Regions from separate parts of the Streptomyces sp. NPDC058796 genome, predicted to be linked through region 2. Evidence: predicted binding sites of a transcription regulator. Region 2 holds the regulator's gene; each other region holds the start of a gene.
What was found. The regulator HrcA, encoded in region 2, represses chaperone genes, less so after heat shock. The targets are predictions, from matches to a motif close to TTNGCACTCNGNNNNNCNGAGTGCNAA.

Region 1 (5,222 bases), on a different contig from region 2:
CACGCCGTCGAAGCCGATGCGTTCGGCGTCGGCGGCCGCGTCGGCGAAGGCGCCGATGACGTCGTCCAGGTCGCGCTGGGTCATCGCCTTGCCGGTGGCCTCGTCCTCGCCGATGCGCAGGCCGGAGGGGCCGACGGCGGGGGCGTCGGGGAAGGGCTGGTCGCCCTGCTTGCGGACCATGCCGATGTGCCACAGCTGCGGCACGATCGTGCCGCCCGCCGCGTGCACCGCCTCGGCGACCTTCGCCCAGCCGGCCAGCTGCTCGTCGCCGTGGAAGCGCGGCACGCGGTCGCTGAGCCCGGCGGAGTCGTGGCCGACGTAGGTGCCCTCGGTGACGATCAGACCGACACCGGCGGCGGCGCGGCGGGCGTAGTACGAGACCACGTCCTCGCCGGGGACGCCGCCCGGTGAGAACATCCGGGTCATCGGGGCCATCGCGATGCGGTTGGGCACGGTCAGGCCGTTGATGGTGGCCGGGCGGGCGAGGATCTGGGCGGCGCGTGAGGCGGCGTCGGCGGCGGTGACGGTCACGTGGGGGCTCCTCTGGAGGTACCGGTCGGTATGTGCATACGCATGAACCTGCCGGTGACAACGGGGCCGCCCGCCGCGCGCATTCCGGCCGCCCGGCATCAGTGACGCAGGTCACGGTGCCGAACGCCCGAGGGCGGCACCCCCTGTCGGGAGTGCCGCCCTCGGTCCGTACTGGACGGTCGATCAACCGGAACCGGTCGATCAGAAGTCCATGTCACCGCCCGGCATGCCGCCCGGAGCACCGGCCGCGGCGGCCTTCTCCGGCTTGTCGGCGATGACGGCCTCGGTGGTGAGGAACAGCGCGGCGATGGAGGCGGCGTTCTGCAGCGCGGAACGGGTCACCTTCGCCGGGTCGATGATGCCCTCGGCGATCATGTCGACGTACTCGCCGGACGCGGCGTTCAGGCCGTGGCCGACGGTCAGGTTGCGGACCTTCTCCACGACGACGCCGCCCTCGAGACCACCGTTGACGGCGATCTGCTTCAGCGGGGCCTCCAGGGCGAGCTTCACGGCGTTGGCGCCGGTCGCCTCGTCACCCGTCAGCTCCAGCTTCTCGAAGACCTGGGAGGCCTGGAGCAGGGCCACGCCACCACCGGCGACGATGCCCTCCTCGACGGCCGCCTTCGCGTTGCGAACGGCGTCCTCGATGCGGTGCTTGCGCTCCTTGAGCTCGACCTCGGTGGCGGCACCGGCCTTGATGACGGCCACGCCGCCGGCCAGCTTCGCCAGGCGCTCCTGGAGCTTCTCGCGGTCGTAGTCCGAGTCGCTGTTCTCGATCTCGGCGCGGATCTGGTTGACGCGGCCGTTGACCTGGTCGGTCGAGCCGGCGCCGTCGACGATGGTGGTCTCGTCCTTGGTGATGACGACCTTGCGGGCGCGGCCCAGGAGGTCCAGGGACGCGTTCTCCAGCTTGAGGCCGACCTCCTCGGAGATGACCTCGCCGCCCGTGAGGATGGCGATGTCGCCGAGCATGGCCTTGCGGCGGTCACCGAAGCCCGGGGCCTTGACGGCGACGGACTTGAAGGTGCCGCGGATCTTGTTGACGACCAGGGTCGACAGGGCCTCGCCCTCGACGTCCTCGGCGATGATCAGCAGCGGCTTGCCCGACTGCATGACCTTCTCCAGGAGCGGCAGCAGGTCCTTGACGTTGCCGATCTTGGAGTTGGCGATCAGGATGTACGGGTCGTCGAGCGACGCCTCCATACGCTCCATGTCGGTGGCGAAGTACGCCGAGATGTAGCCCTTGTCGAAGCGCATACCCTCGGTGAGCTCCAGCTCCAGACCGAAGGTCTGGGACTCCTCGACGGTGATGACGCCTTCCTTGCCGACCTTGTCCATGGCCTCGGCGATGAGCTCGCCGATCTGGGTGTCGGCGGCGGAGATGGAGGCCGTGGAGGCGATCTGCTCCTTGGTCTCGACGTCCTTCGCCTGCTCCAGCAGGGCGGCGGAGACGGCCTCGACGGCCTTCTCGATACCGCGCTTCAGGGCCATCGGGTTGGCGCCGGCCGCGACGTTGCGCAGGCCTTCCTTGACGAGGGCCTGGGCGAGAACGGTCGCGGTGGTCGTACCGTCACCGGCGACGTCGTCCGTCTTCTTGGCGACTTCCTTGACCAGCTCGGCGCCGATCTTCTCGTACGGGTCCTCGAGCTCGATCTCCTTGGCGATGGAGACGCCGTCGTTGGTGATCGTGGGCGCGCCCCACTTCTTCTCGAGGACGACGTTGCGGCCCTTGGGGCCGAGCGTCACCTTGACGGCGTCCGCGAGCTGGTTCATGCCGCGCTCGAGGCCGCGCCGCGCCTCCTCGTCGAACGCGATGATCTTGGCCATGTGAAGTGGTCCCTCCAGGACTGGGGGTGATTCCTTCGGACCGCGCCCGCGCCCGCGACGGACGGCTCGCCGGCCTCGTGGTTCCTTCCCCACCCGGCCCGCGGGCCTCACCGACCCGGTCCTTCGTTGTCACTCTCACCTTCAGAGTGCTAACGCCAATGATTAGCACTCGCCCCCATCGAGTGCAAGCGCCTACCGAGGATCCGCGCCCGCGCTCAGCCACCCGCGAACACGGTCGGGCCGCCGACGTCCGGGCAGACCGAAGGGCCCGCACCCCGGGTGAGGTGCGGACCCTTCGGAGAAGAACCGTTTACTTGCGGTGGCCGAACGTCTCAGGCGCTGAGGCGAACCATGTCGGCCTGCGGGCCCTTCTGACCCTGCGAGATCTCGAACTCGACCCGCTGGCCTTCTTCGAGGGTGCGGTAGCCGTCCATCTGAATCGCGCTGTAGTGGACGAAAACATCCGCACCACCGTCGACCGCGATGAAGCCGTACCCCTTCTCCGCGTTGAACCACTTGACGGTGCCCTGAGCCATGCCTAACTCCCCTATTACTGGCCCTTGCACAGATCCGCACTTCGCGGACCCGGGTCAGACCTCACCCCCCACGACTGGGGGCGTGCGCCGGAACGCGTCGACCGCGGCTGAATGTATCTGTCCAACTGCCGTCTGCAACAGGTCAATCGGACGAGAAATCTGGACGCACCCGGTCCGGAATATGGCGAGCTTTCGCCTGAATTCGGGTCAAGTCGGGTGTCACAAAGAGAACAAAAGCCGCGAAATACGCCTGCATTTTGGCTGCATCTTGTCGGGCGCAAAGCAGGAATTCGGGGCTCCGGATCTTTCGATCGGGAGCGCGTTCCCCAACTCTACCGCGCTCAATCACATGGAATTGCCCCCTCCGCTTCTCTCACGGAGGGGGCAACGGGCACTACGAGGCGTGTCAGCCGCCGGCGACCGCCGGGATGATGGAGACGCCCGCACCGTCCGGCGTGGCGGTCTCCAGGCCCTGCTCGAAGCGCACGTCATCGTCGTTGACGTACACGTTGACGAAGCGGCGCAGCTTGCCCTGGTCGTCCAGGACGCGGGCGGCGATGCCGGTGTGGTTCTTCTCCAGGTCGGCGATGACCTCCCCGAGGTTCGCGCCGTCGGCGGCGACCTCGGCCTGGCCGCCGGTGTAGGTACGCAGGATGGTCGGGATACGAACGGTCACGCTCATGCGAGGCCAGCCTCTCGGAAGGAGTCGAGGTTCGGTCGGATGGTGGCGGTGAGGCCGGTGCCGGCCACCGCGTCGAGGGTCTTGAGGCCGTCGCCGGTGTTGAGGACGACCGTGGTCAGCGACGGGTCCAGCACGCCGTCCTCGACCAGCTTCCTGGTCACGCCCACCGTCACACCGCCGGCGGTCTCCGCGAAGATGCCCTCCGTGCGGGCGAGCAGCTTGATCGCGTCGACGACCTGCTCGTCGGTCACGTCCTCCACCGCGCCCCCCGTGCGGCGCGCGATGTCGAGGACGTACGGCCCGTCCGCCGGGTTGCCGATGGCCAGCGACTTGGCGATGGTGTCCGGCTTCTGCGGGCGTACGACGTCGTGCCCGGCCTTGTACGCGGTGGACACCGGCGAGCAGCCCTCGGCCTGGGCGCCGAAGATCTTGTACGGCTTGTCCTCGACCAGCCCGAGCTTGATCAGCTCCTGCAGCCCCTTGTCGATCTTCGTGAGCTGGGAACCGGAGGCGATCGGGACGACGATCTGGTCGGGCAGCTTCCAGCCGAGCTGCTCGCAGATCTCGTACGCGAGGGTCTTCGAGCCCTCCGCGTAGTACGGCCGCAGGTTGACGTTGACGAAGCCCCAGCCCTCGCCGGCCGGGTCGCCGATCAGTTCGGAGCAGAAGCGGTTGACGTCGTCGTAGTTGCCCTCGATGCCGACCAGCTCACCGCCGTAGACGGCGGCCATGACGACCTTGCCCTGCTCCAGGTCGTGCGGGATGAACACGCAGGACCGGAAGCCGGCGCGGGCGGCGGCGGCGCCGACGGCGCCGGCCAGGTTGCCGGTGGAGGAGCAGGAGAGGGTGGTGAAGCCGAAGGCGCGGGCGGCCTCCAGGGCCTGGGCGACGACGCGGTCCTTGAAGGAGTGCGTCGGGTTGCCGGAGTCGTCCTTGACGAACAGCTTGCCGGCTTCGACGCCCAGCTCGCGGGCGAGGTTGTCGGCCTTGACCAGCTTGGTCCAGCCCGGGTTGATGTTCGGCTTGGTCGCCACGTCGGCGGGGACGGGCAGCAGCGGCGCGTAGCGCCAGATGTTCGCGGGGCCCGCCTCGATGCGTCCCCGCAGCTCCTCGGTGTCGTACGCCGAGAAGTCGTAGGCGATCTCCAGCGGGCCGAAACACTCCTCGCAGGCGAAGAGCGGGCCGAGCGGCACGCGGTGACCGCACTCGCGGCAGGAGAGCGCCGCGGCGGGGCCGAGGTCGGCCGGGGAGGCGGCGGAGGGGGTGGAAGCGGAGGTGTCGGTGTTGCTTGCGACAGTCTGCACAGCCATGTGAGGCGAGGCCCTTTCTCCTCATCTTCCTCACGACGCATCTCGCCGTGAGACGGATTTGGCACCTTCCCTAGCCGGGAGCCTCGCCACGTCCGTGTGACAAGAACCGACTGGAGGGTTGCCGGGGCTTCATCGGGCCGTATCCCTCTGCCCCTCTGGATGAGCGGTGTTCAGTTGTTGGTCACGCGGCGACCCCGGCATGCGATGGTCGCCCGCGTTGTTCAAGACTGTAACCGACGGCCATGACGGTTGAGATAGTCGTCCGAACCGCGAGATGGATCACAGAGGGAGCCACCGACCGTGCTGGAAGAAGTCGAGCGCTGGCTGGACGCACGC
Region 2 (5,222 bases):
AAGAGCGCCAGCTCCTCCGGGGAGACGCCGCCTTCGGGGCCGACGACCAGCACGATGTCGCCGGAGGCGGGGAGTTCGGTGGCGGCCAGGGGTTCCTCGCCGCTCTCGTGGAGTACGGCGGCGAAGTCGGCGTCGGCCAGAAGTGAGGCAACCTGCTTGCTCGTCGCCGCGTCCGCGACCTCGGGGAAGCGGACCCGCCGGGACTGCTTGCCGGCCTCCCGGGCCGTGGCCCGCCACTTGCCGAGCGCCTTCACGCCTCGGTCGCCCTTCCACTGCGTGATGCAGCGGGACGCCGCCCACGGCACGACCGCGTCGACGCCTACCTCGGTCATCGTCTCGACGGCCAGCTCGCCACGGTCCCCCTTGGGCAGCGCCTGGACGACGGTGATGCGGGGCCGCTCCTCGGGCTCCTCGTGGACCGCCCCCAGGTCGGTGACGACGAGGCGGTCCTTGCCCTCGGCGGCCTTCACCACGCCCTCGGTCCAGCGCCCGCGCCCGTCGGTGAGGACGACGTCCTCGCCGGGCCGCAGCCGCTTCACGGAGACCGCGTGCCGTCCCTCGGGGCCGTCCAGGACGTACTCCCCGCCGGGCAGGCCGCCCGGCGTGAGGGAGTCGACCACGAACACCGGTGCCGTCATCGGCCCGTACCTCCCGTCGTGAAACCTGACAACGCTGTCCCGGCGGAGGCGAGTTCGGCCACCAGGACTTCCACCAGCTGACCGGCGGGCAGTTCCCGCGCCATCCGGTGCCCTTGTCCGGCCCACAGGGCCATGCCCTGCGCGTCGCCCGCCTTCGCCGCCGCCTTGCGCAGGGGCGCGGTGAGGTGGTGCACCTCGGGGTAGGCGGCCGGGGCGTAGGGGCCGTGTTCGCGCAGGAAGCGGTTGACCAGGCCGCGGGCCGGGCGGCCGGAGAAGGCGCGGGTCAGTTCGGTGCGCACGAACAGCGGGTTGGTCAGGGCCTGCTTGTGCAGGGCGTGGGCGCCGGACTCGGGGGTGGCGAGGAAGGCGGTGCCGAGCTGGGCCGCGCTCGCGCCGGCCGCGAGGACGGCGGCGATCTGGCCGCCGCGCATGATGCCGCCGGCGGCGACGACGGGCAGGCTGACCGCCTCGCGGATCTGGGCGACCAGGGACAGCAGCCCGGTGCCCGAGCCGCCGGTCTCCGGACTGTCCCGGTGCGTGCCCTGGTGTCCGCCGGCCTCGGCGCCCTGTGCGATCACCGCGTCGGCGCCACAGTGCTCGACGGCCCGGGCCTCGTCCGCGGTGGTCGCGGTGACCAGCGCGAAGGTGCCGACGCGGTGCAGGGAGTCGACGACCTCGCGGCTCGGGACGCCGAAGTGGAACGACACCACCGGCACCGGGTTGTCCAGCAGCACCGCGAGCTTGGTCTCGTAGCCGTCGTCCCGGCCGCACTCGGGGTCGCCGAGCTCCGTCTCGTACCAGGCGGCCTCGCCGGCCAGCTGATGGGCGTAGACGCCGACGGCGGCCGGGTCGGCCGTCTCGGGCTGCGGCATGAAGAGGTTGACGCCGAAGGGGCGGGCCGTCAGTCCCCGCAGCTGCTTGATCTCCTGGTACATGCCGTCCGCGGTCTTGTACCCGGCGGCGAGGAATCCCAGCCCTCCCGCATCGCAGACCGCGGCCGCGAGCTGCGGCACGGAGACGCCGCCCGCCATGGGCGCCTGCACGATCGGGTAGGGGAAGAGATCGGTCAGTGCGGAGGACATGAGCGCATGTTGTCACGTCCTCCGAACAAGTCCGAATCCGGGCTTCCGTTGGCATACGCCAGGAGCATCCGCATCGGAAGGCTCCTGGCGCCCTACCTCGCCACGTGCCCGTCAGCGCCCGTTGAAGGCGTCCTTCAGACGGGAGAAGAGGCCCTGCTGACCCGGTTGGAACTGCCCCTGCGGACGCTCCTCGCCGCGCATCTTGGCGAGCTCGCGCAGCACGCGTTCCTGTTCGGGGTCGAGCTTGGTCGGCGTGGTCACCTCGACGTGGACGATCAGGTCGCCCCGGCCGCCGCCGCGCAGGTGGGTGACGCCCCGGCCGTGCAGCGGGATCGACTGGCCGGACTGGGTGCCCGGGCGGATGTCGACCTCCTCCATGCCGTCCAGGGTCTCCAGCGGCACCTTCGTGCCGAGGGCCGCCGCCGTCATCGGGATGGTGACCGTGCAGTGCAGGTCGTCGCCGCGGCGCTGGAAGGTCGAGTGGGGCAGCTCGTGGATCTCGACGTACAGGTCGCCGGCGGGACCGCCGCCGGGGCCGACCTCCCCCTCGCCCGCGAGCTGGATGCGGGTGCCGTTGTCGACGCCGGCCGGGATCTTCACCGTCAGCGTGCGACGGGAGCGGATGCGGCCGTCGCCCGCGCACTCGGGGCACGGGGTCGGGACCACCGTGCCGAAGCCCTGGCACTGGGGGCAGGGCCGCGAGGTCATGACCTGGCCCAGGAAGGACCGGGTGACCTGCGAGACCTCGCCGCGGCCGCGGCACATGTCACACGTCTGCGCCGAGGTGCCCGGGGCGGCGCCCTCGCCGTTGCAGGTGTTGCAGACCACGGCCGTGTCGACCTGGATGTCCTTGGTCGTGCCGAAGGCCGCCTCGTCCAGCTCGACCTCGATGCGGATCATGGCGTCCTGGCCCCGGCGGGTGCGCGAGCGCGGTCCGCGCTGCGACGCCGTGCCGAAGAACGCGTCCATGATGTCCGAGAAGTTCCCGAAGCCGCCCGCGCCGAAGCCGCCGGCTCCGCCACCGCCCGCCTGGGACATCGGGTCTCCGCCGAGGTCGTAGACCTGCTTCTTCTGCGGGTCCGACAGCACCTCGTAGGCGGCGTTGATCTCCTTGAACCGCTCCTGGGTCTTCGGATCGGGATTGACGTCCGGGTGCAGCTCGCGGGCGAGCCTCCGGAACGCCTTCTTGATCTCGTCCTGGGACGCGTCGCGGCGCACGCCGAGTACGGCGTAGTAGTCCGTGGCCACCTACGACTCCGCCAGGATCTGTCCGACGTACCGTGCCACTGCGCGTACCGCTCCCATCGTTCCCGGGTAGTCCATGCGGGTCGGTCCGACCACGCCGAGCTTGGCAACCGCCTCGCCGCCCGAACCGTAGCCCACCGACACGACGGACGTGGAGTTGAGTCCTTCGTGGGCGTTCTCATGACCGATACGGACGGTCACGCCCGGATCCTTCGCCTCGCCGAGCAGCTTGAGGAGCACGACCTGCTCCTCCAGCGCCTCGAGCACCGGCCGGATCACCAAGGGGAAGTCGTGCCCGAAGCGGGTGAGATTGGCGGTGCCGCCGATCATCAGCCGCTCCTCGTTCTCCTCGACCAGCGTCTCCAGGAGAGTGGAGAGCACGGTGGAGACCGTACCCCGGTCCTCGGCCTCGAAGGCCTCCGGGAGGTCCTCCACCAGACCGGGCACGTCCGTGAACCGCCGCCCCGCCACCCGGCTGTTGAGCCGCGCCCGCAGATCGGCGAGGGACGCCTCGCCGAACGGCGCCGGGCAGTCGACCATGCGCTGCTCGACCCGCCCGGTGTCCGTGATCAGCACGAGCATCAGACGCGCGGGCGCGAGCGAGAGCAGCTCGACGTGGCGCACGGTCGAGCGGGTCAGCGACGGGTACTGCACGACGGCGACCTGCCGGGTGAGCTGCGCGAGCAGCCGCACCGTGCGGGCCACGACGTCGTCGAGGTCGACGGCGCCCTCCAGGAAGTTCTGGATGGCGCGGCGCTCGGGCGCGGTCATCGGCTTGACGCCGGCCAGCTTGTCGACGAAGAGCCGGTAGCCCTTGTCGGTCGGGATGCGTCCCGCGCTGGTGTGCGGCTGGGCGATGAACCCCTCGTCCTCCAGGGCCGCCATGTCGTTGCGCACGGTGGCCGGGGAGACGCCGAGGTTGTGCCGCTCGGTGAGGGCCTTGGAACCGACGGGCTCCTCGGTGCCGACGTAGTCCTGGACGATGGCGCGCAGCACCTTCAGCCTGCGTTCACTGAGCATCGCGCACACCTCCAGAAGTCGTCGGCCCGTTGTCCTGCCTGTCTGTCCTGGCACTCACGGTGCGCGAGTGCCAGACTTCCCCGGCCCAGTGTACGGCTGTGGGGTACACCCACGGCAAGGCCGGGCACCGGGCCGGTCACCGCCGGTACGGTGCCGCCGCGCCGGGGGCGCGTGCCCCGATAGCGTCGCCGTCATGAGCGTGACTTGGGAAGAGCTGGGGTGGGAGCGGCTGGCCCCGGGGGTGGGGCGGTGCCGCCTGCCGGGGTGGGACTGCACGGCGGGGCTGGTGGTCGGCGCGGGCGCCGCGCTGCTCGTGGACGCCGGGTCGAGCCTCTCCGAGGGCGCCCGGTTGCGCGCCGCGGCGCAGGCGCTCGCCGGTCACCGTGTGACGCATCTCGCGCTGACCCACCCGCACTTCGACCACGTCTTCGGCGCGGCGGCGTTCGCGGGCGCGGAGGTGTACGGGGCGGTGGGCACCGGCGCGGTGTTCGCTCGGGGCGGACACGGGCGGGAGGCGCTGTGCGCGGAGGCGGAGGCGGAGGGGCTGGAGGCGCGGTCCGCTCAGGAGGCGGCCGACGCGCTGGTCGGCGTCCGGCACGAGGTGTGCGGCGAGTGGACCCTCGACCTGGGCGGCGGCCGGCAGGTCCTGCTGGCCAACGTGGGCCCCGGGCACACCGGCCACGACCTGGCGGTGCTGGTGCCGGGCGAGGTGGAGGTCGTCTTCTGCGGCGACCTGGTCGAGGAGTCCGGCGAGCCGCAGGCGGGCTCCGACGCCGTACCGTCCCGGTGGCCGGCCGCGCTGGACCGGCTGCTGGAGCTGGGCGGCGAGGACGCCCTGTACGTGCCGGGGCACGGGGCGGTGGTGGACGCGGCGTTCGTGCGGGCCCAACGGGACGCGCTGGCGGCACGCTTCGGCGTGTCGCGCTGATCTTGGGGCCTGGGTTCCTCGTATCGTCGGCAGAATGCGCCAGTACTCCGCCGACCTGACCCCTCCGTGGAAGAAGCCGCAGCCGGTACCCGAGGTCCCGGCCGACCCCGGTCTGGTGGTCGAGGAGCCCGGCACCGGGTTCTGCGGCGCGGTGATCGGCTGCGAGGCCGGCACGGTGACCTTGGAGGACCGCTTCGGAAAGCACCGGGTCTTCCCGATGGAACCTCGCGGCTTCCTGCTGGAGGGGCGGGTGGTGACGCTGGTGCGGCCGTCGTCGTCCCCGGGTCCGGTGCGGCCCTCCCGTACGGC
Region 3 (5,222 bases), on a different contig from region 2:
GCAGCAGCGTGGCCCGCACCGCCCCCGGCACGGTGCCGAACCAGAGCACCGCCTCCTTCACGTCCCCGCCGTCGGAGATCCACTCGGCCTCGGCGTCCTCGGGCACCGCCTCGTGCGGGATGCCCGGCGCGACCTTCAGCGCGGCGGCGAGCGGAGCCCTGCGGGCGGCGTCGACGGCCCAGGACAGCGGCGGTGAGTAGGCCTCCGGGTCGAAGATCCGGCCGCGCCCGCCACGCCGCGCGGGATCGACGAACACGGCGTCGTACGGGGCGGTGTCCACCTCCGTCACATCGGCCTCGCGCACCTCGATCAGGTCGCCCAGCCCCAGTGCCTCGGCGTTGGCACGGGCCGCCGCGGCCGTGGCCGGGTCCCGGTCGACCGCCAGCACCCGGATGCCCGCGCGCGCCAGCGCCACCGCGTCGCCGCCGATCCCGCAGCACAGGTCGGCGACGGACCGTACCCCGACCGCGCGGAGGCACTCCGCCCGGTACGCCGCGACGCTCGCCCGCGTCGACTGCTCGACCCCGTTGGGCGTGAAGAACATCCGCCCGGCGTCCTCCGCGCCGAACTTCGCCACCGCCCGCTGCCGCAGCCGCGCCTGTCCGAGCGCCGCCGACACCAGCTCCGCGGGGTGCGCGCGCCGCAACCGGGTCGCGACCGCCAGCTCCCGTGCCGGTTCGGTGTCGCGCACCTCGTCGAGGAGGGCGCGGCCCTCCGGGGTGAGCAGGGCGAGGAGGGCGTCGAGGTCGTTCACCGGAACATTGTGGGCCAGTCGGTGGATGGTGTGCGCCCGGTGCGGTGTCGGGCCGGGTTCGGGGTCCGGGGACTGCGAGGATCCCGCACCATGCGAGCAGTCGTACAAAATGATAAGAGCCGGGTGTTCAGGGCGTATCGGGCGCCGTCCGCGAGGCGCCGGATGCGCGGCGCCGCCGCGGCCCTCGCCGTCGCCGCCCTCGCCTCCGGCTGTGCGCAGGATGCCTCCGAGGCGCGCGGCGCCTCCGGCCAGCAGCCCCTCCAGGCGCCCCCGGCCCGCGCGCTGGACGCCTACGCGTCCAAACTGGGCGCGGCGCACGCCGCCCGGGTCGCCGCCGCCAAGCGCTGGAAGCTGAAGAAGGTCCCGCTGGCCGCCCCGCCGCCCCCCGCGAAGAAGCCGGAGATCAAGGCCCGCAAGGGCTTCGAGGTGGACGGGCAGGAGAACCTGCCGCCGGTCTTCACCTCGATCCCCACCAAGGAGAAGATCGTCTTCCTCACCATCGACGACGGCGCCGAGAAGGACCCGGCGTTCCTGCGGATGATGAGCGAGCTGAAGATCCCGTACACCGCCTTCCTCAGCGACTACCTGGTCAAGGAGGACTACGGCTACTTCAAGGAGATGCAGGACCGCGGCGTCACCCTCAACAACCACACCCTCAACCACCCCTACCTGCCCGGCCTCTCCTACGCCGAGCAGAAGCGCGAGATCTGCGGCATGCAGGACGTGATCGAGAAGCGCTACGGCAAGCGCCCCACCCTCTTCCGCCCGCCCTACGGCAACTACAACCGCGACACCCTGCGCGCCGCCAAGGCCTGCGGCATCGAGTACGCCCCCATCTGGAACGAGGAGGTCTTCGCCGACCACTGGGACTACCGCGAGTGGGACCGGGAGATCCATCCCGGCGACATCGTCCTCACCCACTTCCGGGGCGAGGGCGACTGGGACGGCACCATGCGCGACATGGTCCGCGAGTTCCTCGACAAGGTCACCGCCGAGGGATACGCCGTGGCCCGGCTGGAGGACTACCTGTGAGGCGCGGGCGGTTCCGGCCGGCCGGGGCCGCCCTGGCCGCCGTACTGCTCACCGGCTGCGCCCAGTTCGCCGGACCCGCGCAGCCCCCGGCGGGCGCGGAGCCCGCCCAGGGCAGCGACCGGGGACAGCGTCTGCCGCCCGTCGTGGACCACGTCCGCACCGCCGACCCGGTCGTCTTCCTGACCTTCGACGACAGCGCCGAGCGCGACCCGCACTTCGCCGACACGGTCCGCGAGCACCGGCTCCCGGTCACGCTCTTCCTCACCGACACCGTCGCCGGACCCGCCTACGGCCACTTCGCCCGGCTGCGCTCGGTCGGCGCCAGCCTGCAGAACCACACCCTCGACCACCGCTCCCTGCGCGGCCTGCCCTACGCCGGCCAGCGCGCGGAGATCTGCGGCCAGCAGACCAAGCTCCGCTCCCGCTTCGGCGTCCGCCCCCACCTGTTCCGCCCGCCCTACGGCCGGTACGACACCACGACCCTCCGCGCCGCCGCCGACTGCGGCATCGCGGCCGTCGTCCTGTGGCGGGTGGCCCTGAACGCCGACGGCGGCCTCACCTACGCCCGCGGCGAACACCGCCTGCACCCCGGCGACATCGTGGCCGTCGACCCGGACCACCCGTCGGGCACCGGCCTGAGCGCCCGCACGGAAGCTCTGCTGGAGGCGATCGAGGAGCAGGGGCTGAGGGTGGCGGACCTGAGGGACTACCTCTGATCCCTCCGACGCGGGCCACCCACCTGGACCGGCGTCCACGAAAATCCGCCGACGCGCCGCCGGCATTGGCACTCCGCTTGACCGAGTGCTAATCGCGGTCATAGTCTCGGCTCTGGCACTCCCCACCGGAGAGTGCCAACACAGCGACGGGCAGGTCCGGCACCCGCGACGACGGATCGACCTGGTCGCCACCTCAGACAGTTAACCCCGTGAGATCTCCGAAGGGGGAGGTCGGATCGTGACGACCGCCAGCTCCAAGGTTGCCATCAAGCCGCTCGAGGACCGCATCGTGGTCCAGCCGCTCGACGCCGAGCAGACCACGGCTTCGGGCCTGGTCATTCCGGACACCGCCAAGGAGAAGCCCCAGGAGGGCGTCGTCCTGGCCGTGGGCCCGGGCCGCTTCGAGGACGGCAACCGTCTTCCGCTCGACGTCAGCGTCGGCGACGTCGTGCTCTACAGCAAGTACGGCGGCACCGAGGTGAAGTACAACGGCGAGGAGTACCTCGTCCTCTCGGCCCGCGACGTGCTCGCGATCGTCGAGAAGTAATTCACCGAAGCACCCAGCAGTTCAGCTGCGCCCCTGGCTCCCGCGAGCATAAAAAGCCGGGCGCCCGGGGCGCAGTGCCGTATAACCCCAAGATTTCCGGAAGAGGGCTCACGCTCCCATGGCGAAGATCCTGAAGTTCGACGAGGACGCCCGTCGCGCCCTCGAGCGCGGCGTCAACAAGCTCGCCGACACGGTGAAGGTGACGATCGGCCCCAAGGGCCGCAACGTCGTCATCGACAAGAAGTTCGGCGCCCCGACCATCACCAACGACGGCGTCACCATCGCCCGTGAGGTCGAGATCGAGGACGCCTACGAGAACCTCGGCGCCCAGCTGGTGAAGGAGGTGGCGACCAAGACCAACGACATCGCGGGTGACGGCACCACCACCGCCACCGTCCTGGCCCAGGCGCTGGTCCGCGAGGGCCTGAAGAACGTCGCCGCCGGCGCCTCCCCGGCGCTGCTGAAGAAGGGCATCGACGCGGCCGTCGCCGCCGTGTCCGAGGACCTCCTCGCCACCGCCCGGCCGATCGACGAGAAGTCCGACATCGCCGCCGTGGCCGCGCTGTCCGCCCAGGACCAGCAGGTCGGCGAGCTGATCGCCGAGGCGATGGACAAGGTCGGCAAGGACGGTGTCATCACCGTCGAGGAGTCCAACACCTTCGGTCTGGAGCTGGACTTCACCGAGGGCATGGCCTTCGACAAGGGTTACCTGTCGCCGTACTTCGTGACGGACCAGGAGCGCATGGAGGCCGTCCTGGAGGACCCGTACGTCCTCATCAACCAGGGCAAGATCTCCTCCATCACCGACCTGCTGCCGCTGCTGGAGAAGGTCATCCAGACCAACTCCTCCAAGCCGCTGCTGATCATCGCCGAGGACGTCGAGGGCGAGGCCCTGTCGACCCTCGTCGTCAACAAGATCCGCGGCACCTTCAACGCGGTGGCCGTCAAGGCCCCCGGCTTCGGCGACCGCCGCAAGGCGATGCTGCAGGACATGGCCGTCCTCACCGGCGCCACCGTCATCTCCGAGGAGGTCGGTCTCAAGCTCGACCAGGTCGGCCTCGAGGTGCTCGGCACCGCCCGCCGCATCACCGTCACCAAGGACGACACCACGATCGTCGACGGTGCCGGCAAGCGCGACGAGGTCGAGGGCCGCGTCAACCAGATCAAGGCCGAGATCGAGTCCACCGACTCCGACTGGGACCGCGAGAAGCTCCAGGAGCGCCTCGCGAAGCTGGCCGGCGGCGTGTGCGTGATCAAGGTCGGCGCCGCCACCGAGGTGGAGCTGAAGGAGCGCAAGCACCGTCTGGAGGACGCCATCTCCGCGACCCGCGCCGCGGTCGAGGAGGGCATCGTCTCCGGTGGTGGCTCCGCGCTGGTCCACGCCGTCAAGGTCCTCGAGGGCAACCTCGGCAAGACCGGCGACGAGGCCACCGGTGTCGCGGTCGTCCGCAAGGCCGCCGTCGAGCCGCTGCGCTGGATCGCCGAGAACGCCGGCCTGGAGGGCTACGTCATCACCTCCAAGGTCGCCGAGCTCGACAAGGGCCAGGGCTTCAACGCCGCCACCGGCGAGTACGGCGACCTGGTCAAGGCCGGCGTCATCGACCCGGTCAAGGTCACCCGCTCCGCCCTGGAGAACGCCGCCTCCATCGCCTCCCTCCTCCTGACGACCGAGACCCTGGTCGTCGAGAAGAAGGAAGAGGAAGAGCCGGCCGCCGCGGGCCACGGCCACGGCCACGCCCACTGAGCGACACGCTCGTAGAAGTCCCGGCACCCATCAGGGTGCCGGGACTTTTCGTTGGCGCGTCTGTTAGCGTCATGATCGATTCGGCTGAGCGCTGCTGACCACAGCGTGTGCCGAACGGCGATGCGCCAGTGAGCAAGGGGGAAGAAGAATGCCCGAGAACCCGCCCGGTGACGTGTTCACCGGCCGCGTGCTGGAATGGCACAGCGAAGAGGGCTGGGGCGTACTCGCGTCCGATGCCCTTCCGGAACGGGTATGGGCGCACTTCTCGGTCGTCGAGGCCGAGGGTTTCCGCGAACTGACCGCAGGCCAGTGCGTCGTGTTCACGGCCGAACCGGCCGAGCAGGACGAGTACCACTGGCGCGCCGTGTGCGTCTGGCCGAAGACCGGCACGCACCGCCGTCCGGACGATGAGAACGGGCCGGGCTACTC

Region 1: groL (chaperonin GroEL) is a predicted target of HrcA. The motif match lies at 2,521-2,547, and genes of this name have one in related genera.
Region 3: groES (co-chaperone GroES) is a predicted target of HrcA. The motif match lies at 2,568-2,594, and genes of this name have one in related genera.

What each region holds. Positions count from the first base shown of each region.
Region 1 is NZ_JBHYOP010000004.1:351,920-357,141, forward strand. Features, by position in the region: gene ACFW47_RS13455 (NADH:flavin oxidoreductase) at 1-531, opposite strand, end outside; gene groL (chaperonin GroEL) at 733-2,358, opposite strand; gene ACFW47_RS13465 (cold-shock protein) at 2,691-2,894, opposite strand; gene ACFW47_RS13470 (MoaD/ThiS family protein) at 3,301-3,576, opposite strand; gene thrC (threonine synthase) at 3,573-4,886, opposite strand; SAM riboswitch class I at 4,905-5,052, opposite strand; gene ACFW47_RS13480 (glucosyl-3-phosphoglycerate synthase) at 5,187-5,222, shown strand, end outside.
Region 2 is NZ_JBHYOP010000001.1:624,906-630,127, forward strand. Features, by position in the region: gene ACFW47_RS02840 (16S rRNA (uracil(1498)-N(3))-methyltransferase) at 1-638, opposite strand, end outside; gene ACFW47_RS02845 (nitronate monooxygenase) at 635-1,720, opposite strand; gene dnaJ (molecular chaperone DnaJ) at 1,832-2,968, opposite strand; gene hrcA (heat-inducible transcriptional repressor HrcA) at 2,969-3,985, opposite strand; gene ACFW47_RS02860 (MBL fold metallo-hydrolase) at 4,179-4,913, shown strand; gene ACFW47_RS02865 (DUF3097 domain-containing protein) at 4,948-5,222, shown strand, end outside.
Region 3 is NZ_JBHYOP010000002.1:306,387-311,608, forward strand. Features, by position in the region: gene ACFW47_RS06735 (methyltransferase domain-containing protein) at 1-862, opposite strand, end outside; gene ACFW47_RS06740 (polysaccharide deacetylase family protein) at 917-1,786, shown strand; gene ACFW47_RS06745 (polysaccharide deacetylase family protein) at 1,783-2,502, shown strand; gene groES (co-chaperone GroES) at 2,741-3,049, shown strand; gene groL (chaperonin GroEL) at 3,168-4,793, shown strand; gene ACFW47_RS06760 (cold-shock protein) at 4,942-5,222, shown strand, end outside.